One region of the Paeniglutamicibacter sulfureus genome, then DNA from elsewhere that is predicted to be linked to it. Evidence: riboswitches for the same ligand, from Rfam matches in the RefSeq annotation. Region 1 holds a riboswitch; the other holds the start of a gene.
The links. A riboswitch is a leader RNA that binds a small molecule or an ion and turns the genes downstream of it on or off. The one in region 1 is predicted to bind cyclic di-AMP.
Positions count from the first base shown of each region.

Region 2: linked by a shared signal. The riboswitch ahead of ABD687_RS11680 (C40 family peptidase) and the one ahead of ABD687_RS16915 (C40 family peptidase) in region 1 are both predicted to bind cyclic di-AMP.

Region 1 is NZ_BAAAWO010000001.1:3,720,804-3,731,489, forward strand. Features, by position in the region: gene ABD687_RS16890 (cold-shock protein) at 1-356, shown strand, start outside; gene ABD687_RS16895 (DUF3027 domain-containing protein) at 361-876, shown strand; gene serC (phosphoserine transaminase) at 1,055-2,176, opposite strand; gene ABD687_RS16905 (iron-dependent transcriptional repressor DtxR) at 2,374-3,069, shown strand; cyclic di-AMP (ydaO/yuaA leader) riboswitch at 3,162-3,335, shown strand; gene ABD687_RS16910 (M23 family metallopeptidase) at 3,423-4,346, shown strand; cyclic di-AMP (ydaO/yuaA leader) riboswitch at 4,474-4,627, shown strand; gene ABD687_RS16915 (C40 family peptidase) at 4,633-5,466, shown strand; gene ABD687_RS16920 (HNH endonuclease) at 6,017-6,514, shown strand; gene mobA (molybdenum cofactor guanylyltransferase) at 6,511-7,179, shown strand; gene ABD687_RS16930 (DUF6457 domain-containing protein) at 7,195-7,473, shown strand; gene ABD687_RS16935 (molybdopterin molybdotransferase MoeA) at 7,484-8,683, shown strand; gene fdhD (formate dehydrogenase accessory sulfurtransferase FdhD) at 8,747-9,580, shown strand; gene ABD687_RS16945 (FdhF/YdeP family oxidoreductase) at 9,653-10,686, shown strand, end outside.
Region 2 is NZ_BAAAWO010000001.1:2,555,292-2,565,977, reverse strand. Features, by position in the region: gene ABD687_RS11710 (GNAT family N-acetyltransferase) at 1-450, opposite strand, end outside; gene ABD687_RS11705 (F510_1955 family glycosylhydrolase) at 447-1,361, opposite strand; gene ABD687_RS11700 (TlpA family protein disulfide reductase) at 3,162-3,788, shown strand; gene ABD687_RS11695 (cytochrome c biogenesis CcdA family protein) at 3,815-4,579, shown strand; gene resB (cytochrome c biogenesis protein ResB) at 4,594-6,198, shown strand; gene ccsB (c-type cytochrome biogenesis protein CcsB) at 6,207-7,235, shown strand; gene ABD687_RS11680 (C40 family peptidase) at 7,656-8,501, opposite strand; cyclic di-AMP (ydaO/yuaA leader) riboswitch at 8,507-8,672, opposite strand; gene ABD687_RS11675 (M23 family metallopeptidase) at 8,789-9,619, opposite strand; cyclic di-AMP (ydaO/yuaA leader) riboswitch at 9,800-9,973, opposite strand; gene ABD687_RS11670 (ExeA family protein) at 10,508-10,686, opposite strand, start outside.

The DNA.
Region 1 (10,686 bases):
AGCCCTCCAAGGGGTTCGGGTTCCTGGTGACCGACGAAGGCCAGGAAGTGTACTTGAATGCCTCGGCGCTGCCCGTGGGCACGACCGAGCTGCGACCGGGTACCCGCATGGAATTCGGTGTCGCCGAAGGCCGCAAGGGTGCCCAGGCCCTGAGCGTTCGCATCATTGACGACGCACCCTCGGTGGCCCGCGCCAAGCGCAAGCCTGCCGAGGACACCGCGGTGCTGATCGAAGACCTCATCAAAGTGCTCGACTCGGTCTCCAACGGACTGCGCAGGGGCCGTTACCCCGAAAAAGCCCAAGGCGCCAAGGTTGCAGCAGTGCTGCGCGCCGTAGCCGACGATTTGGATGCCTGAACCCATGTCCCGCAAAGTAATGCTCGATACGACACTGGCCAAGGCCGTGGACCAGGCGCGCAAGGCGCTGCTGGAAATCACCGACGAGGCAACGATCGGTGAATACCAGGAAGCCGTGAACGACGGCGAACGCCTGGTGACCCACCGATTTGACGTGTTGCTCCCCGGCTACGAGGGCTGGAGTTGGTTTGCCACGCTGACCCGCATCCCGCGTGCCCAGGCCAAGGACCTCACGGTGTGCGAGGTCGGGATCCTTCCCGGCGAGGACGCACTGCTGGCCCCGGCCTGGGTGCCGTGGGCCGAGCGAGTTCGACCGGAGGAAATGGACGCCGAGCGCCAGGCCGCCGAGGACGCCGCCGCAGTTGCGGACGGCATCGCCGAAGCTTCGGCTCCGGAGGGCTCGGACAATTCCGCCCCCTCAGGCACGGAGGAAGAATCCGCGGAAACCGAGACCGAATCCGCGGCCGCGACGGACGAAGTCGCCTCCGATGAAGACGTCTGGGACGAAGATGCCAAATAGCTGAATAGGCAACCAGGGGACTTGTCCCCTGAAATGAACAAGGGAGCGGGTAGCGATCGTCGGATCGCTACCCGCGCCCTTGCCGTCGGGCGGCAGGCATCGGCTCAAATAGATCGGGCGGCGCCCACCCGCGGGATCAACCGTGGGTGGGCGCCGCCCGATTCGTAGGCTGAAGAAGCTAGCTGTTCTTCAGCACGTATTCGATGCACTTGAGCAGGGACGAAACGTCCTCGGGCTCAATGGCGACGAAGGTCGCCACGCGCAGCTGGTTGCGGCCGAGCTTGCGGTACGGCTCGACATCGACCACGCCGTTGGCGCGCAGGGTCTTGGCCACCGCAGCGGCATCGATCGAATCGTCGAAGTCGATCGTGGCAATGACGTTGGAGCGTTCCCCGGGGGCGGTGACGTACGGGGTCGCCACTTCGGAAGCCTCGGCCCAGTCGTAGATGCGGGAGGCCGAGTCCGCGGTGCGGGCTGCGGCGAACGCCAGGCCGCCGTTGGCGTTGAGCCACTGCACCTGGGCGTTGAGAGTGACCAAGGTGGACAGGGCCGGGGTGTTGTACGTCTGGTTCAGGCGCGAGTTGTCGATCGCCGTCTTCAGGCTCAGGAAGTCCGGGATCCAGCGGCCGGAGGCGGCAATTTCCTCGGCGCGGGCGATGGCCGCGGGGGAGAAGAGCGCAATCCACAAGCCGCCATCGGAGGCGAAGTTCTTCTGCGGGGCGAAGTAGTACACATCTGCCTGCGAGACGTCGACGTCCAGTCCGCCGGCTGCGGAGGTCGCGTCGATGAGGACAAGCGATCCCTCGTCGGCGCCTTCAACGCGGTGAACCGGTGCAGCGACGCCCGTGGAGGTCTCGTTTTGGGGCCAAGCGTATACATCCACGCCTGCCTCGGCCACGGGAACAGGCCGGGTGCCTGGTTCGGAGACGATGATGGAGGACGGCTCAAGGAAGGGCGCCTTGTTGGTTGCGGCGGCGAACTTCGAGCCGAACTCGCCAAAGGAGAGGTGCTGGGCCTTGTGGCGGACCAGGCCGAATGCGGCAATGTCCCAGAACGCGGTGGATCCGCCCACGCCCAGGACCACTTCGTAGTCGGCCGGGGCGTTGAAGAACGTCTTGAGGCCTTCCTGGATGTCGCGGACCAGGTTCTTCACCGGGGCCTGGCGGTGAGAGGTCCCCAGGAGTTGCGTGCCGGCATCGATGAGAGCCTGGATCTGTTCGGGGCGGACCTTGGAAGGTCCTGCGCCGAATCGTCCGTCCACGGGCAAAAGGTCTTGGGGGATGGTCACGCCGGTGCTCATGTTGCTCCTCATAAGGGGGGTTATCCGCTGTGGGCACTTCCGATGCGGCAATCCGATGCGCATTGAGGGTGCCCAGTGGTTCAATAATCGCGCACTGGGCGGCCCATTGTGTAATAGCGAGTCGCCAATGTGAACGCGGGTAGAGTGGATCGCGTAGTGATCTCTTGTAACAATCAACCCCTGCGGGAGCTGCAAACGTGTCAGATTTGATCGATACCACCGAAATGTACCTGCGCACCATCCTGGAACTCCAGGAAGAGGGCATCATTGCCCTGCGCGCGCGCATTGCCGAGCGACTGGGGCACTCCGGGCCCACGGTTTCACAGACGGTGGCCCGCATGGAGCGCGACGGACTGGTCGTGGTGACCACCGACCGCCACCTCGAACTGACCTCACATGGCGCAGAAGTTGCAACGGGCGTGATGCGCAAGCACCGTCTGGCCGAACGCCTGCTCGCCGACGTCATTGGCTTGGAGTGGGAGTACGTCCATGAAGAGGCCTGCCGTTGGGAGCACGTGATGAGCGAGCGCGTGGAGCAGCGCCTGTTCAAGTTGCTCGGTTCGCCCGAGTCCTCTCCCTATGGAAATCCGATCCCCGGGCTCGAGACACTGGGAGGGCCGGAACTGGGTGAAATCTCGATACGTGTCCAAAGTCTCGATTCGGCCCTGGTCGACGGGAATACGGGCCCGGTCCGCGTCGAGCGACTGGCCGAAACCATCCAGGTGGAACCCGAGCTGCTGGTGCAGCTCGATGAGGGCGGCATCCGCCCAGGCGCCCTAGTCACCCTCGAACGGGCCGGCGATTACGTCGTTGTTCGGGTGCAGGGGATCGAGGGCGCGCTGGAGCTTCCGACGGAAGTCAGCGCCCACGTGTTTGTCCGCCGCATGGATTGATAACGGAATTGTAACTTTGACATTAATCCCGGTAGTGTTTCACGTTGGGTTGCACCTAGGCAATCTAGTCCCGATCCGGTTCGCATAACCCTACCGGCGGATCGCGGAGCAAGAATTCCCGGTAGGGGCGGAGGACCCATTCAGCCGTTCCTGGTCTTGGACCATGGATCTTGGGGTGAAGCTGAGTCCACTATGTAGGCTCTGCCGAGTTGATCTCATGACTCGAATCCGACAGCTAACTTCGCAGGCGATACATGAGAGGTTGACATTTGACTCAGCAGCACACTCCCGGGCGCCGCCGTGCTTCCGGACCCGTTGATGCTTCGCCTGCTGAAGGTTCACTAGAGCAGATCGTGGACACCGCCCTGAGTGGTGAAAACACTTCCCGACGTTCCGGTCGACGCGCCCTGAGCGCGGTCCCTGATTCCGTCGAGACCCCTGACAACACGCAGTACACCGGCCGCCGCTTCGTAGCGGGCCTGCGCTATGGCGTATCCCCGGACGCGGACGCAATTGCCGCCACCGAAATTCCCGTCGCCCTGGCTGCGCCGGCAGCACCCGTTGCCGCCCCGGCCGAGGTCGACGAACTGGACAATGTCCTGAAGTTCGCCCCCCGGGCCCAGCGCCCCCGCCTTGGCTTCACGCACAAGCTGGCGGCAGTCGCCGCCGTTTCCGGTCTGGCGTTCGCCGCAGCCTCTCCCGCAAAGGAAGCCGAAACGGCAGCCGCGGGATCCGACCGCGTCGCCCAGTCCGTCGTGGTCGACGTCATGGCTCCGGCCGACGACGAGGTCAAGATCGAGCGAGCGTCGCTGACCAGCGAGTTCACCGAGGAAGACAAGCTGGCAACGGTCTTGACCGCAGCCGGCGGAGACGTCACCAAGCTGGCCGCCGAAGGAGTCTTGGCCCAGCCGGTGGACAGCATCCGGTTGACCTCGCGCTTCGGCCACCGCAAGAATCCGACCGGTCCGGGGTACATGAACCACAACGGCTTGGACTACGCAGTTCCCATGGGCACGCCGATCAAGGCAAGCGCCGCCGGCACCGTCGTGCAGGCCGCCTGGGCCGGCCACTCGGGCTTCCGTGTGGAGATCGACCACGGCAACGGACTGCACACCAGCTACAACCACAATTCGTCGCTGAAGGTTTCGGTGGGCCAGAAGGTCAAGCGCGGCGAAGTCGTCTCCTTGAGCGGCAGCACGGGCAACTCAACCGGCCCCCACCTGCACCTGGAAGTCATCGTCAACGGCAAGTGGGTAAACCCCGAGGCCTGGTTATAACGGCAATTGTCACCGTTCCGTGATCAGAACGTGACTTTTGGATTCGCTTCATATATTCTAAATACGTGACCAGGGATCATCCCTGTTCACCGCCGCGGGAAGTGCCGAGCACTGCCAGCCCACGGTGTCCGTTCAATTACTCGTTTGGCAGTGGCGGGGGACCCACATTCGGTTTCCACACAGGAAGCCTTGGGGTTAAGTGGTTCGGCCTGGCGGCCGGATTGCCGAGTGACTCCCACTCGAACCCGACAGCTCACCTCGCAGGCATCAGGAGAGGCATTACTACGTGACTACACGTCAAGCATTGGGCCGCCACCGCGCGACCCCGGTTCGGACCAACCCACTCGAATCCATCTCGAAGGCAGTTGCCTCGAACGCTGGTTCGGTTGGACGCCAGGCAGCAGTGATTGCAGCCGCATCAGGCCTCGTGCTCACTTTGGGCGTTCCGGCCCAGGGTGATGTTTCCCGCGAAGCAAGCGCAGTTCCCGTTGAAGGCCTCTCAGCAGAGCGTGTAGCCGTCAAGGCCGTTTCGGTCGCGGCTTCCAAGGCCAAGGACCTGAACATCGAACGCGCAGCGTTCACCTCCAAGCCGGCGCCCGCGCCGGTTGTCGTCGCCGTTTCCAACGAGGTTTCCGAGCGCTCCAACGACACCGCCCCGGTGACCCGTTCCAGCAGCAACTCGGACGCCATGGCGCCGGTGACCCGCTCGAACCGCGACTCCACCCCTAAGGCCTCCGAGGCCCCCAAGGTGAAGAGCGACTCGATGAACACCGCCAACCTGTCCGGCATCGCGGCAACCGCGGCCAAGTACGTCGGCGTTCCGTATGTATGGGGCGGCAACACCCCCTCGGGCTGGGACTGCTCGGGCTTCGTCAAGTACGTCTACGCAAAGCACGGCATCAACATCGCCCGCGGCACCTCGGCTATCCGCGCTTCGGGCCAGTTCGTGCGCACCAGCTCCCCGAAGCCGGGTGACCTCGTCTTCCAGAACGGTGGCGGACACGTCGGCATCTACCTCGGCGGCGGCAAGATGATCGGTGCCCAGAACCCGACTGTCGACACCATGCTTCACGACGTTTCCCGCAACCCGCTCTACGGTTACTACACCCTCAAGGGCTAAGCGCCAAGCGTTCCAAGGCCTCCGGTCGATCCATGTGGATCGACCGGAGGCCTTGCTGGTTAATGCGGATTTTTGCATGGAAGCCTACCCGGGCTTGGTAAGCCGGACATTGGCGTGGGTATGCCGATTTCAAGCACCGACGAGGCAGTGAGCTGGAGTGAAGGCTCCCGAACTGACGGCGCGGTGGACGCAGTCGCCCTGGGTGCGGACGGGAAGCAAATCCATGTCTCCAGTTCGGCCGGCATCGAGCGTTCGGGCTACGCAGCAGGCATTTTTACCCTCGCCTTGTTCCAGGCCGGTAACGGTGGTGCGCCCGGGGGACGGGAACACCGTGCGGAGCCCTGTCCGCCAGGTGTTCGAGGGGTGTACTGCAGGGAAAATTATGGTGGCAATTTCAACTGGTTTTCCACAAATACACGCAAAACCGCTGTTTCTTGTCTTAGGCTAGGTCACAGGAGCCAAAGCCGAGTGCCGTGTGCGCCACCGTGAGGGACTTCCGTCGTGGACGGGTCCCTCGCGTTGCGCCGGGTCAGGATCTAAGGATGCGCGTATGCGAACCCTAGTACTGAATGCAGGATTTGAACCGCTGGCGGTCATCACCTTCCGCCGGGCACTTCTCCTTGTCCTCACCGGGAAGGCCACCGTCCTTGCCGATGACGACCGTGACCCGATCGTCGGGGTCAACCAGGTGATGCCCCGGCCGACGGTGATCCTGCTGAATCGGTACATCCGACTTCCCTACCGCAACACCGTCAATGTCTCGCGCCGCGGCGTGCTGCGCCGCGACGGGCACCGCTGCGGATACTGCGGACGCAGCGCCAACACGATCGACCACATCGTGCCGCGCAGCCGCGGCGGGGAGGATTCGTGGGAGAATCTAGTAGCGGCATGCCAAGGCTGCAACAGCGCCAAGGGGGACCGGACGCTAGCACAGCTTGGCTGGAAGCTGCGGTTCGCCCCGAGCCGACCGCGTGGCGCCCAGTGGTTCATTACCGAGCTTGAGCGCCCCGCAGAGGCCTGGAGTCCCTTCTTACGGAGTGCAGCATGAAATTCGATGCGATTATTGTGGCCGGTGGCCGTGGATCCCGCCTGGGCGGCGTCAGCAAGCCCCTACTGGAACACGGAGGGGAAACGCTGCTGGAGCATTCCCTGAACGCCGTCCGGGACGCGCAGGCCATCGCCGTGGTCGGCACCCATGCCCTGGCCGAAGCCGTCACCCGGTACATGGATACCGCGCCGGATTTCCAGCGCGTGGTCATCACCCGCGAATACCCCAGCTTTTCCGGTCCAGCGGCAGCGGTCGCCGCCGGACGGGCGGCCCTGGACGACGGCCCCGACGACGAGAGCGCCCAACGCCAGAACCAGGCCTCAGAACTGACCGTGGTGCTGGCTTCGGACTTCCTGGATCCGGGTCCTGTCGTGGACGCCCTGCTGGCGGCCACAGGGAAGCCCTCCAAAGGGGTCGAGGCATGGGTTCCCCAGGATGCCTCGGGCGTGCTGCAGACACTCTCCTGCGCCATCCTCACTTCCTCCTTGCGACAGGCCATCGACCAGGCCACCGAACCCCGCGGAAGTCTCGAAAATGCGTCAATGATGCGTCTGCTTGCTACAGTGCAGATGGAACGCCTGAAGCTCCCGGATGCGGACTTCAGCGACATCGATACGCCCGGGGATGCCGGGCGCCACGGGATAGCGGTGGCCAACGGCCATTGACAAGGAGAACGCACCATGCCTGCAGCCGAGCTCGAGGATTGGGTCAAGGAACTGCTGGCGGCCTTTGACCTCGCCGACACCAGGATCGACATCGACCAGGTTCTTTCGCTTGCAGGGGTGGCCGCCCACACCATTGTCCGTCCGGCGGCACCGCTGACCACCTACGTGGCAGGCTACGCGGCCGGCCTGGCCGTCGGCAGCTCCCGGTCGGGCGAACTGGACGCCATGGACGCGGCCGACGGATTGGCCCGCGAGGTCCTTGCAGCACGCACCGACTCCCCTGACAACGCCTAGCACGGGCGCCATGGAAGACCACCAGTGGGAGGCCGCGCGCGCCGATGCCCATGCGCTGGGCTCCAGGATTGCCGGCATTCGCGAAACCGTTCCCCTTCACCTGGCCGGCGGACGAATCCTGGCCGCCGATCTGACGGCCGCCTACCCGATGCCGCATTGCGCCACCTCGGCCATGGACGGATACGCCGTCAACGGCACCGGGCCGTGGAAACTGCTCAGGGCGCACGCAGCCAACCCCGCTGCGGCGGACCGCGTGGTGCTCGCCGCCGGCGAAGCCAGCGCCGTGGTCACCGGGTCCCTGATTCCCGAGGGCACCACGGCCATCCTGCGTGTCGAGCACTCGACGCTCCAGGGAAGCCTGCTCTCCAGCGAGCGGACATTGCGCGCTGGCGACGACATCCGGCCCTCCGGCACCGAGGCCTCCGCCGGGGATGTGCTGGCCGCCGCGGGTACGCTGCTGCGGGCCGGTGTGATCGCCACGGCAGCGGTGGCGGGACACGACGAACTCCCGGTCGCTGCCGTCCCGCCCGTGCACCTGGTGTTCACCGGGGATGAGGTCATCACCTCAGGTCACCCGACACCTGGCCAGGTCCGAGACGGTTTTTCCCCGGTGCTGCCCCTGGTCGTAGCGGCCCTCGGCGGCACGGTTGCCAGCAGTACCCGCATCGGAGACACCCTTGCTGCCACCATCGCGGCCATCGACGGCGAAGACGCCAGGGCGGCTGCCCTGGTGGTGACCACCGGGGGCACTGGATTCTCCGAGCGCGACTTCGTGCGCGCCGCGGTCAGCGCCATCGGGGGGCGGGAAGCCATCTCCTCCGTGGCCATGCGACCGGGCCACCCGTCAATGGTCGCGGTGCTTCCCGGCAACCGCCTGTTGGTGGCCCTGCCCGGCAACCCGTTGGCCGCGCTCATGGCCGTTGCAACACTCGTCGACCCGATCCTGCGCGGGGCAAACGGCAGCGCATTGGCCGAACTCCACACGGCAACCTCGGCCACGGACTTCACCAAGCTACCGGGCAGGACCCGTCTGGTCCCGGCCCGTTGGGTCCCGGCTGCCGGCGGTGCCGACCCCGATGCACTGGCACCGGCCGAACATGTGGCACCTGCCATGCTGCGCGGACTGGCCGCTGCCGACGCCATCTTGGTGGTGGGTCCCGACGGCGCCACAGCCGGCGATCCGGTGCCCTATCTTCGGCTACCTTGGTAGGTGTGCGGTCGCCGCACCGCGCGAGCTGCGGAACGCGGCCAAGGCTAGAAGGGCAATAAAGATATGGGACGGAAAATAGCACGCAGGCGCATCGTCCGCGCCACGCTGGATGGTGCGCGGATCGCGCGCGAGGAAAAACTCGCGGTCGAGGAACCCCTGGAAATTCGCTTCAACGGGACGTCCTTCACCACCTCCATGCGCACCCCCGGAGACGACTTCGACATGGTCGCCGGCTTCCTTCTCGCCGAGGGAATCATCAGCCGCACCGAGCACCTGGTCTCCATGCGCTATTGCGCCGGCACCGACGAGGACGGCAACCAGACCTTCAACGTCATCGACGTGCAGGTTGGTTTCGGGGCCCAGGCCCCGGATCTTTCCGCGGCACGGAACGTCGTGACCTCCTCGGCCTGCGGGATCTGCGGCACCAACTCCATCGACGAGGTCTCCAAGAAGTCCTCCTATCCGCTGGACCCGGCCCGGGGCCACCTGGATGTGAAGGTGCTGCTGGGATTGCCCGACACCCTGCGCGAGGCACAAAATCTCTTCAGCGCCACCGGGGGAGTGCACGCGGCGGGGCTGTTCACCACCGACGGCGAGCTGCTGGTCCTTCGCGAGGACGTGGGACGGCACAACGCCGTGGACAAGGTCATCGGGGCCGGGCTACGCGAACAAAAATTACCGCTTCATGACACCATCCTGCAAGTCTCTGGGCGGGCCTCCTTCGAACTGGTGCAAAAGGCCGCGATGGCAGGGATCCCGGTCCTTTCGGCGGTCAGTGCTCCCTCTTCGCTGGCAGTGGAATTGGCCGATGAAACCGGGTTGACGCTTGCGGGTTTCTCACGGGGTAGTACGGTGAACTTATATACGCATGCCGACCGGGTGAAAACCGGTTCATAGCCCGAATAAGGCACCCGGTTTCCGGCACGCGCGACTACGGTCAACAACACCGCACTTCGACGTGGAGGATACATGCATCGGCCAGCCCCAACGCAGGACATCAACGAGGATGACCTGAAAGTCACCGAGCCAAAACGCAGCGCGGCCGGGGTCAAGGCAGTGATGGTGTCACTGGAACGCGGCTTCTCCGAGGCGGGCGTGAGCCGGACACTGAGCTCGATGCTGCGCATCAACCAGCGCGGCGGGTTCGACTGCCCGGGCTGCGCCTGGCCCGAATCCATCACCGGGGCGCGCAAGCCCGCGGAGTTCTGCGAGAACGGCGCCAAGGCCATCGCCGAGGAAGCCAGCGCCCGCACGGTGACTCCCGAGTGGTGGGCCAAGCACCCCATCAACGTGCTGCGTGAGAAGACCGAGTACTGGCTCGGCTCCCAAGGCCGGATCACCGAGCCGATGATCATCCGCGAGGGCGAAAGCCACTACACGCCGATCACCTGGTCACAGGCCTTTGCCACCATCGGTGAGCATGTGAACGCGACCACGCCGGAAAAGTGCGTGTTCTACACCTCGGGGCGCACCGCCAACGAGACCGCGTTCATGTACCAGCTGCTGGCCCGCTCGCTGGGCACCAACAACCTGCCCGACTGCTCAAACATGTGCCACGAATCCTCCGGCTCCGCGCTGAACCCCACCATCGGGATCGGCAAGGGCACCGTTTCCCTTGAGGACTTCGAACACGCCGAGTTGATCTTTGTCATTGGCCAGAACCCCGGCACCAACCACCCCCGGATGCTTTCCGCCCTCGCCGATGCCCGCAAGCGCGGCGCCCACATCGTGGCGGTCAACCCGTTGCCCGAGGCCGGCTTCTTCGGGTTCAAGGATCCGCAGTCGCTCAATGGCATGCTGGGACGCTCCGATGACATCAGCGACCACTTCCTGCAGATCAAGGTCGGCGGGGACCTGGCCCTCTTCCAGGCCTTCGGCCACCTGATCTTCGAGGCCGAGGCCAAGAACCCCGGCACCGTCATCGACAAGGAGTTCATCGACTCGGCCACCGACGGCTACGAAGCGTACAAGGAAGCCCGCTTAACCCTGGACTGGGAAGCCAC
Region 2 (10,686 bases), 1.2 Mb from region 1:
CACGGCCGTTGCCGGACGGGGGTTGGCCCCGGCAACCGGGCCGTTCGTGCGCCCCAGGAGGCGGCGCAGGTACGGTCGGGCCCGGGTGCGCAGAAAGTGGAGAAGTACCCGCGGCCGGATGGAAAGAGCCGCCAGTCCCGAGAACAGGAGACCCCACTTGTGCTGGTGCAGGACGTCGGCGACGTGGTGGATTTGGTTGGTTGAACCGACCAGGAAACCCACTTGCTGCCGCGGGGCATCCTTGGTTACCGCGACCAGGGCCACCCCGTATTGTTCGGTCAGAAAGGTTTTCATCCAACGCCGGACGAAGCGTTTTCCCAGTCGTGGGAACAGCCCCTCGGGCAGATACCGGATCACGTCGGAAGCCATCAAACGCAAGTCTTCTTCCGTGGCTTCCCTGACGACCACCAGAGACCGGGTGCTGGGAAATTTCGGAGGTTTCTGGCTCATGGGGTTTCCTCGGTGAAGGTGGTGCCGTCATAGGTGTACTTGACCAAGCCACCTTCCATGGCCATCCAGACGGAAATGTTTCCATCCGCGGTTCGGGTGGCGCCCATGGTAGATGGCTGGCCCACTTCGGCTTTGATTGAGGCCCAGGAAAGGCCGGCATCGTCGCTGAGATACACGCTTCCCTCGGGTGTTACGCCCACGACGGTCATCGGATCAGCAAATGCGGCCGTGAGAAGCCTCGGCCCCCCATCTGGAGTCTCCCAGGTATCTCCACTGTCAACGGATCTCCATACTCCGTCCTCGGTGGTGGCCAACACGACGGTATTATCGGGGCTTCCCACCAACGCATACGGGGAAGGTGACATCGGCCCGGCGTCCGACCATTCCTTGCCGTCCACCGTCGACCGAAGAATCCCGTCGAATCCAACAATTTGGTCACTGGTCACGGTCATGGCATGAAAATCGGATGACCCCTGCAAGGAGACCGGGATCCACGATTCCCCGCCATCGGTCGATTTCATCAGGCCCAGGGGATTGGGCAGATCAATACCTGGACCGGGATGCCCGGAAGCATAGAAGGTCCCGTTCGATGAGGCAGCGAATCCCATCAGGTCGATGGTGGGGCCGATTTTCCTTGGAACGGTCTCGGTGGCGTCGAAGAGGCCGTTGTGGGTTGCGAGCAGGACCCGTTGTGTTGTTTCCTCGATGCTGATGGCATGGATATGGCCAAACGGATTGGCCGGTGGCTGTTCGCCGGCATTCGAATCTGGGGTTGCACCGCACGCGGCAAGTCCCAGGGTGGCGAGTAAGGCAATTGCCGTGGCGGGCCAGATGCGGGACTGGCGAAAAATACGAGTGGGGAAAGGCATGGATCTCCATAAATAACATCGATAAAAGGAGCAAGCCTGCATGTGTGAAGGCCGGGGTCCCAAGGGGCACCCGGTTTATGCATGATTGCAGCGTGCCGTCGACGAACACCGTCTTTCGGCAGGCCGAGGCTGCTGGGTGAGCGCTTCGTAGATTCGGGAAGCGCCTGAAATCTAATGCCATGACGCCACGCTTGGCGCAGCGAAGGCCAGGGATCGTGGACTCCGGCATGGCACCCTCGGCGGTCCCCCGGGTGGCATCAAACCCGTTCTTCGTGCCCACTGACACCGGTCCCTGAACGAACCTGTGGTGTTTTGCGAGATCGGCACGGTCCATGCCGGCCCACCCTCGAGGGGACAGTCTCTCCCCCTTGAAGGTGGCGTCTTGCCGGCAATAGAGGCATGCTCCCTCGCTGGAGGATTGTATCCTCAGCGTGGGCTGGGCCTATCCCCTTTTTACGTGCGGCTGATCGAAAGCTGAACCAGCGAAGGGGTTACACGCGAACGGATTCGGCGGAGCCAAAGAGCGGGCGGGGCGGCCAGCCCCCTCCCGGGGACAGGTTGAAACGCCCGGGTGAGAAGGTGTGAGAACATTCCGCCCAAGGATAGAGCAAGGACACACATGCCGATCAGGGTCGATTCCATACCGCTCAAGGAGCTCCCGGCAAGGGAAGCCTGGGAATCTTCGACCGGAATGTGATGCGCTACCACTGGCCATGCGGTCGTGGGTTGGGAATAACCTGTTCCGTTGTCCTGCTCGTTGACCGCGACACTGGAACCATACGCGGCATTGGGTACCTGATGGTCCACGCCGAGAACGTGCATGCCGAGCAGGCCCAAAGCCAGCGCAACCAGAATGAAAGCAGGTTGAAACGCCAGAGCCAAGAATGCTCGGCATTTCGTCACGGAGTACTCACTTCCCTGAAATTCTTATCGAACCGGCCCTAATGCCACAACGTGCTTCCGGTTCCACGATAGTTGTCGACTGCGGGAGAGGGGCTGCAGCGACTACCAACGGCCCCACCACAGCCAGCAAAAGATTGCTTATACTAAACTCTGAAACATTTTACAATAGTTCGTGCGCAAAACGGCAAACGTGCGGGGCGCTGGACGAATACTGCTGCTCGGAACAGACATATTTCTGGGGACATGCCGCCACGGGGACAACGGGCTGGCGGTGCCATCGTTGCGGTTCCTGGGCGCCGGGTCATGGCCATTATCTTGGTTTAGGTTGTTGAACAAGGATTTGAGATACTTGGGCCATGTCGATTGCCACCGTTCACCTGCTGCGTCATGGCGGAGTTCATAATCCGGACTGGGTCCTCTGTGGTCGATCGGCGAAGTTCCACCTTTCCGCTCTAGGCCATCAAAGGGCCGTTCGGACGGCAGATTTCTGCACCGGAGAGCATGAGCCGGACGCCACATCACCCACGTGGTCTCGTCCCAGCTTGTACGGGTTCGGAAAACGGCGAAGCCCGCCTTTAGCGCCCCGCTCCTGGACCTTGCCACGGATGAGCGAATCACCGAGGCGGCGAACCGTTTCGAGGGCTTGTCCCTGTTCCAGGACCGACTGAGGGTCCTACGTCGCAAACCCATTTCGTCCATCCTGGGGGGAGCCCTTGCCGGGACCAGATTGAACGAATGATGGCCACCGGCTGCCCCTCTGGGTGACACGCCGCTCGGCCGAGGGCAAGACCCTGTGGCACAACCCGCGGAAACGCGAATGCACTCTCACCTCCGTGACTAGCCCGGACTTTGAAGATGAAAGTCCGGGCGCCGTCCGCTATACATAACCCGGCGTGGACCTCTTGTCCAACGCTGCGAACATCCCTGGAGCTTGAGATCATGACCGATCCCATCTCGTCCCAAGCACAGCGCTTGGGCCGACGTACATTCTTGCGCGCCGCCATGCTTGGAGCGGCCGTGCTGCCGCTGGCCGCATGCGTCGGCGACGAAGACCCCCTGGCCAAGCAGGCCCGCGAAGGAAACAACAAGAACTACATTGCCGGCGACGGGTCAGTCCAGGAATACGGTCCCGCCTCGCGCACGGCACCGGTCGAGATCAATGCGGTGGCCTATGACGGAACCAAGATCGACTCGAGTACCTGGGCCGGGCAGGCAACGGTCCTGAACTTTTGGTACGCCGCATGCGCACCGTGCCGCATCGAGGCGCCGCACATGGTTGAACTCAGCAAGGAGTTCGAAGGACAGGTCGGATTCGTCGGCGTCAACGTGCGTGACGAAAAGGAAGCGGCCGAGGCCTTCGAGCGCACCTTCGGCATCCCCTACCCCTCCATCCAGGACACCCAGGGCGCCATCCAGCTGGCCATGACCAAGTACGTCCCGCTCAAGGCCGTGCCCACCACCTTGGTGCTGGACAAGCAGGGACGGGTCTCCGCGCGGATCCTGGGCGTCGCCGAAAAGCCGACGCTCAAGGCACTAATCAACACGGCACTCACCGAGTCGTTGTGATCAGCCCCGTACTGGCCGGAGCCCTCATGCTGCCGGCCCAAGGAAACCCGTTTGCCGAAATCGTCCAGGACGGATCGCTGCTACTTGCAGTGCCCGTGGCCATCCTGGCAGGCCTCGTGTCCTTCCTGTCCCCCTGCGTGCTGCCCCTGGTGCCCGGCTACCTCGGATACGTCACCGGTCTCTCCGGCGCCGACCTCGCCGAGCAAAAACGCGGCCGCATGGCCGCCGGCATCGGGCTGTTCATCCTCGGCTTCACCGCGGTCTTCATGCTGGCCGGAGTCGTCTTCTCACAAATCGCCGGCTGGATGATCTACAAGGGATCGTGGGTCACCCAAGTGCTGGGCCTGGTCGTGATTTTTATGGGCATCGTGTTCATGGGCGGATTCTCCTTCATGCAACGCGAAGCCAAGATCCACCGCAAACCCCCCGCCGGGCTGTGGGGTGCACCGGTATTGGGTGTCACTTTCGGACTCGGATGGGCACCCTGCATCGGGCCGACGCTTGCCGCCGTGCTGATCATGAGCAGTGGCCCCGACGCCAACGTTGCCAAGGGAGCCCTGCTGACCTTCTTCTACTGCATGGGATTGGGACTGCCGTTCCTCTTCATCGCCCTGGCGATCCGCCGCGGCATGGGTGCCATGCAATTCTTCCGCCGGCACCAGCTGGCGATCATGCGCTTCGGCGGCGGCATGTTGATCCTTCTGGGAATCCTGATGGCCACCGGCCTGTGGGGCTTTTGGGTCACGCAATTGCAGGATTGGTTCACCAATGAGGTCAGGTTGCCCATCTAATGGCGAAAAAAGACATGAAAAAAGATGTAGTTGTCCCGGCCCTTGGATTCGTTGGCATGCTGCGCTGGACCTGGACCCAGCTCACCAGCATGCGCACCGCGCTCTTCCTGCTGCTGCTCCTGGCCGTGGCCGCGGTGCCCGGTTCACTCTTTCCCCAGCGCTCGGTCAACCCGGAGCAGGTGACCACCTACCTGACCAACAAGCCGACCACCGGCGAATGGCTCGACCGCTTCCAGCTCTTCGACGTCTACTCCTCCGTCTGGTTCTCGGCCATCTACCTGTTGCTGTTCATCTCCCTGATCGGCTGCATCCTGCCCCGCGTGAAGAAGCACGCGCAGGCGCTTCGCACCCCGCCACCACGCACCCCCTCACGGCTGAACCGCCTGCCGCAAAACGGCACGATCCAGATCCAGCCGGCCTCCGAGTCTGGTCTCAGCGACGGGGAAATTGTCGAGCGGGCCGCGAAGCTCCTGAAAAAGCGCGGCTACCGCTCCGAAGCCCGTACCGAGGGCCCGACCCCGTCGGTGGGTGCGGAACGCGGGTACACCCGAGAAATAGGCAACCTGCTGTTCCACATTTCCTTGGTGGGGCTCCTGGCCTCGGTGGGAATCGGAGGGGCCTTCGGCTACAACGGGCAGCGGCTCCTGGTGGAGGGGGACACCTTCGTGAACTCCCTGGTGTCCTACGACGCGTTCACTCCCGGGACCTGGTTCCAGGAAGACTCCTTGGACCCGTATTCGGTCAAGCTCGAGAAATTCAACGTCACCTTCGACCGCGAATCCACCACGCATTTCGGCCAGCCGATCGACTTCACCGCCGAGGTGGAGACCCGCCGTAACCCGAATGCCGAACCCGAAAAGGAAACGATTCGGGTCAACCACCCCCTGCGCATCGATGGCGCGGACATGTACCTGGTCGGCAACGGGTACACCCCGGTGGTCACCGTGCGAGACGGTGACGGAAACATTGCCTTCAGCGGCTCGGTGGTTTCGGTGCCCCAGGACGGCATGTACACCTCCCTCATGGTCATCAAGGCTCCCGACGCCAAGCCCGACCAGCTGGGCTTCCAGGGTTTTCTGCTGCCCACCGCCATGACCGACGAGACAGGGTTCTCCATTTCCGGGGACCCCAACGCCATCAACCCGCAGCTCCAGCTGAATTCCTACTATGGGGACCTGGGGCTGGACGACGGCAATCCGCAAAACGTCTACGTGCTGGAAACCGACCAGCTTACGGAGCTGAACAACAGAGACCTTGAGGCCGGAGGCATCGTGCTGGGCGCCGGGCAGACCTACGAATTGCCCGACGGCAAGGGAAGCATTTCCTTTGACGGGCTCAAGCGCTTCATCGGCGTGGACATCGCCTACGACCCGAGCAAGCGCCCCGTGGCGGTCTTTGCGGCCCTTTCACTGCTGGGCCTGGGCATCTCGCTCTTTACCCCGCGCCGCCGGGCCTGGGTGAGAATCAAGACCTCCGTTGACGGCTCGGGCCGTGAAGAGCGGGTCATCGAATACGGATTGCTGGCCCGTGGCGAAGACCACGGGCTTGAGTCCGAAGCCAAGGAGCTGCGCAAGCTTCTTGAACAGCAGTGGCCCGCCGTTCAGCGGGCCGGAGTCTAGGAGAACCTATGGAAAACGACATGCCCACGATCAACGTGGCCCTGGGGCAGTACAGCGACCTGTTCATGTTGCTCGCCGCGATGGTCTACGCATCCGCCTTCGTGGCATTTGCGTGGGACCTTGCGAAGTCGAGCAAGCTCATCCAGGAAATCGACACACAGGCGGTTGTTTCTGAAAAGAAGGTCCTGGTTGCTGCCGGAGCCATCGCGCCGCCCCCTTCGGGGACCCCGGACAACGCCTTGGTCAACGATTCCATGACCTACACCGCTGCCTCGGCCAAGCGGATGGCGGCCAAGGTCGCGGTCTCGCTGAGCTGGCTGGGCGTGCTGCTGCAGGGCTTTGCCGTGGTCTCCCGCGCTATCGCGACCGGGCGCGTGCCGTGGGGCAACATGTATGAGTTCCTGTCCACCGGTTCCTTCCTGGTGGCCCTGGTGTTCATGCTGGTGCTGGTGAAGAAGGACCTGCGCTTCATGGGCACCTTCGTCATCGGCCTGGTCACCGTCATGCTGTGCGGCGCCACCATGGGCTTCCCGACCCCCGTTGCCCACCTTGTCCCTGCCCTGCAGAGCTACTGGCTGATCATCCACGTCTCGATCGCGGTCTTGGCTTCCGCACTGTTCACCATCACCTTTGCGATGAACGTGCTCCAGCTGCTCCAGCACACGCGCATGGATGCCCTGGCCGCCGGAAGGAAGGACAAGATGCCGTTCATGCGCCTGGTCCCCGGCGCGGCTCCCTTGGAAAACTTCGCCTACCGCATCAACGCGGTCGCCTTCGTGATGTGGACCTTCACCTTGATAGCCGGTGCCATTTGGGCCGAGGCCGCCTGGGGCCGCTACTGGGGCTGGGACACCAAGGAAGTCTGGACCTTCGTGATCTGGGTCGTCTACGCCGGCTACCTGCACGCCCGGGCAACCGGCGGCTGGACCGGCGCACGCTCGGCCTGGCTGAGCATCATCGGTTACCTCTGCCTGGTCTTCAATTTCACCGTCGTGAACCTCTACTTCAACGGACTGCACTCCTACGCCGGAGTCTAAACCGCCTTCCGCGGGAACCAACGCGGGTATGACAGTCCGCCGAAGCGTGCATACACTCAGGATCCAGATGACGTTCTTGGATTTCGTCTAGTGGTGGGTGTCGCGGCGGGATGCATTCGGCTAAGAGTCCCACCGCGACCCCCCGCACCCAAGAGGTTAACCCGGTCCTTGTGAAACAGGGCGCCCGCTTGGGGCCGCAGCGAATTACGCATTATTAGAAGTGCTTTTTGACCGCTGTCGCAGGAGATTATCCAGAATATTTCTGATGTGAACTTGGCTACCATCGTTCCAGTTCAGCGTAACTGGGCCCTGTCAAGCATAGCGCAGGTCAAGGACCCGCTATGAGGGAGAACCCATGTCAAAAGAACCAAGGCCTCCGTCGATCCTTGCGGATCGACGGAGGCCTTGGAACGCTTGCGCTTAGCCCTTGAGGGTGTAGTACCCGTAGAGGGGGTTGCGAGTCACATTGTGGAGAAGCGTGTCCGTAGTCGGGTTCTGTGCGCCGATCATCTTGCCGCCGCCGAGGTAGATGCCGACGTGGCCGCCGCCGTTCTGGAAGACCAGGTCGCCGGGCTTCGGAGAGCTGGTGCGGACGAACTGGCCGGAGGCGCGGATGGCGGAGGTGCCGCGGGCGATGTTGATGCCGTGTTTTGCGTAGACGTACTTGACGAAGCCGGAGCAGTCCCAGCCCGACGGGGTATTGCCGCCCCATACGTAGGGAACGCCCTCATACTTGGCGGCGGTTGCAGCAATGCCGGAGAGGTTCGCGGTGTTCATCGAATCGCTCTTGGGCTTCGGGGTCGAGGCTTCCGGCGCACTGTCGCGGTTCGAGCGGGTGACCGGCGCGTAGGCATCAGAGTCGTTGTTGGAGCGAGCCATCGGAGCGGTGTCGTTGGACCGCGTCTTCGTCGCGGTGCTGCTGGGGGCAACTTCCTTGGCCACGGCAACCACGACGGGAGCAGGGGCAGGCTTCGAGGTGAACGCCGCGCGCTCGATGGTCAGGTCCTTGGACGCCGAGACCGAAACGGCCTTGACGGCTACACGCTCCGGGCTAAGCCCTTCAACGGGAACGGCGCTTGCTTCGCGGGAAACATCGCCCTGGGCCGGAACACCCAAAGTGAGGACCAGGCCGGAGGCGGCGGCAACGACTGCTGCCTGGCGGCCAACGGATCCGGCGTTCGAGGCGACTGCCTTCGAGATGGATTCGAGCGGGTTGATCCGAACCGGGGTCGCGCGGTGGCGGCCCAATGCTTGACGTGTAGTCACGTGGTAATGCCTCTCCTGATGCCTGCGAGGTGAGCTGTCGGGTTCGAGTGGGAGTCACTCGGCAATCCGGCCGCCAGGCCGAACCACTTAACCCCAAGGCTTCCTGGTGTGGAAACCGAAAGTGGGTCCCCCGCCACTGCCAAACGAGTAAGTGAACGGACACCGTGGGCTGGCAGTGCTCGGCACTTCCCGCGGCGGTGAACAGGGTTGATCCCCGATCACTTACTTAGAATATATGAAGCTAATCCACAAGTCACGTTTTGGTCACGGAACAGTGACAATTGCCGTTATAACCAAGCCTCGGGGTTTACCCACTTGCCGTTGACGATGACCTCGAGGTGGACGTGGCAGCCGGTCGAGTTGCCCGTGGTGCCGACAAGCGCGACAACTTCTCCGCGCTTGACCTTCTGGCCCACCGACACCTTGAGTGCCGAATTGTGGTTGTAGCTTGTCTCCAGCCCGTTGCCATGGTCGATCTGCACGCGATTGCCGGAGTGGCCGGCAAACTCGGACTGCACGACAGTGCCGGCGGCACTGGCCTTCACAGGGGTCCCGCACGCGGCGCCGTAGTCCAGCCCGTTGTGGTTCATGAAACCCGGGCCGGTCGGATTCTTCCGGAACCCGAAACGCGAAGTCAATCGCACGGTGTCCAACGGTTGGGCCAGGACCCCGCCGCTTTCGACTTTGGTGACATCGCCGCCGGAAGCGGTCACGACCGTTGCCAGCTTGTCTTCCTCGGTGAACTCGCTGGTCAGCGAGGCCCGCTCGATCTTGACCTCGTCATTGGCCGGGGCCTTGACATCTGCGACAGCAGTCTGGGCGACGCGCTGGGTCTCCGAGGCAATTTCCTCGACATCCTGCCCCGGGGTGACGGCGGCGAATGCCAGACCGGAAACGGCTGCGACTGCTGCGATCATGTGCGCATACCCAAGTCGGGGGCGTTGCGTCCGGGGCTCGAACTTCAGGACGTTGTCCAGTTCGTCGACTTCGGCCGGAGCTGCAACCGAAGTCGTGGGAGCAACCAGGGGAGTAGGGATTTCGGTGGCGGCAATGCTTGCCGCGTCCGGGGATGCGCCGTAGCGCAGGCCCGCCGCAAAGCGGCGGCCAAGGTACTGCATGCTATCGGGGGCCTCGACGGAATCCGGGACCGCGCTCAGGGCGCGTCGACCGGAACGTCGGGCAGTGCTTTCACCGCTCAGTGCGGTGTCCGCGATCTGCTCTAGTGAACCTTCAGCAGGCGAAGCATCAACGGGGCCGGAAGCACGGCGGCGCCCGGGAGTGTGCTGCTGAGTCAAATGTCTACCTCTCATGTATCGCCTGCGAAGTTAGCTGTCGGATTCGAGTCATGAGATCAACTCGGCTGAGCCTACATAGTGGACTCAGCTTCACCCCAAGATCCGTGGTCCAAGACCAGGAACGGTTGAATGGGTCCTCCGCCCCTACCGGGAATTCTTGCTCCGCGATCCGCCGGTAGGGTTATGCGAACCGGATCGGGACGGATTTGCGTAAGTGAAACCCAACGTGTAACTCTACCGGGGTATATAAAAAAGTTACAATTCCGTTATCAATCCATGCGGCGGACAAACGCGTGGTCCCGGGCTTCGGGCGAAAGTGAGGTCATGGGTTTCATTCGCGAATACGGCCGTCGAACTCGCCTACGTCTGGTTCCGTTCTTCCCCCTTTCCGGGTGTTCATGTGTCAGAACACGTCCAATCCCGCCTTGGTACTACATGTGTGGCAGCAACGGATCGCCGAAGTGATAGGTGAAGAGTAGGGAAAGGGCGACATAGCGGTTGTGAGGTTCATCCGTTTCATGGGCAGCCCCTGGAAGAAGTCCTCATCTACGCAGACGACCACGCATGCTGCTGTTGACCGTCGCGTAATTTGACGATGAAGCCGCCACCGAGTTTGACGACGAACCTGCCATAGAAACGCCTCGCCAGGATGATCTTGGCGAGGCGTTCGTGGTCATGCCGGCGGGCTGGTCGGCAGGGGTGCCGGTTGGGTTATTCGCTGAATTCGCTCACCGCCGACTGCGCCGCGGATTGGTCCACGATCGCGCCTTTGGCCGAGCGGGTGGCCATGAGTGCGGCCAGGGCCAGGTTGTTCACGGTGCGCGGGTAGCCACGGGACGCCTGATGGATGACGGTGATCGCATCTTCGGAGAACAAGGGATCAGTTCGGC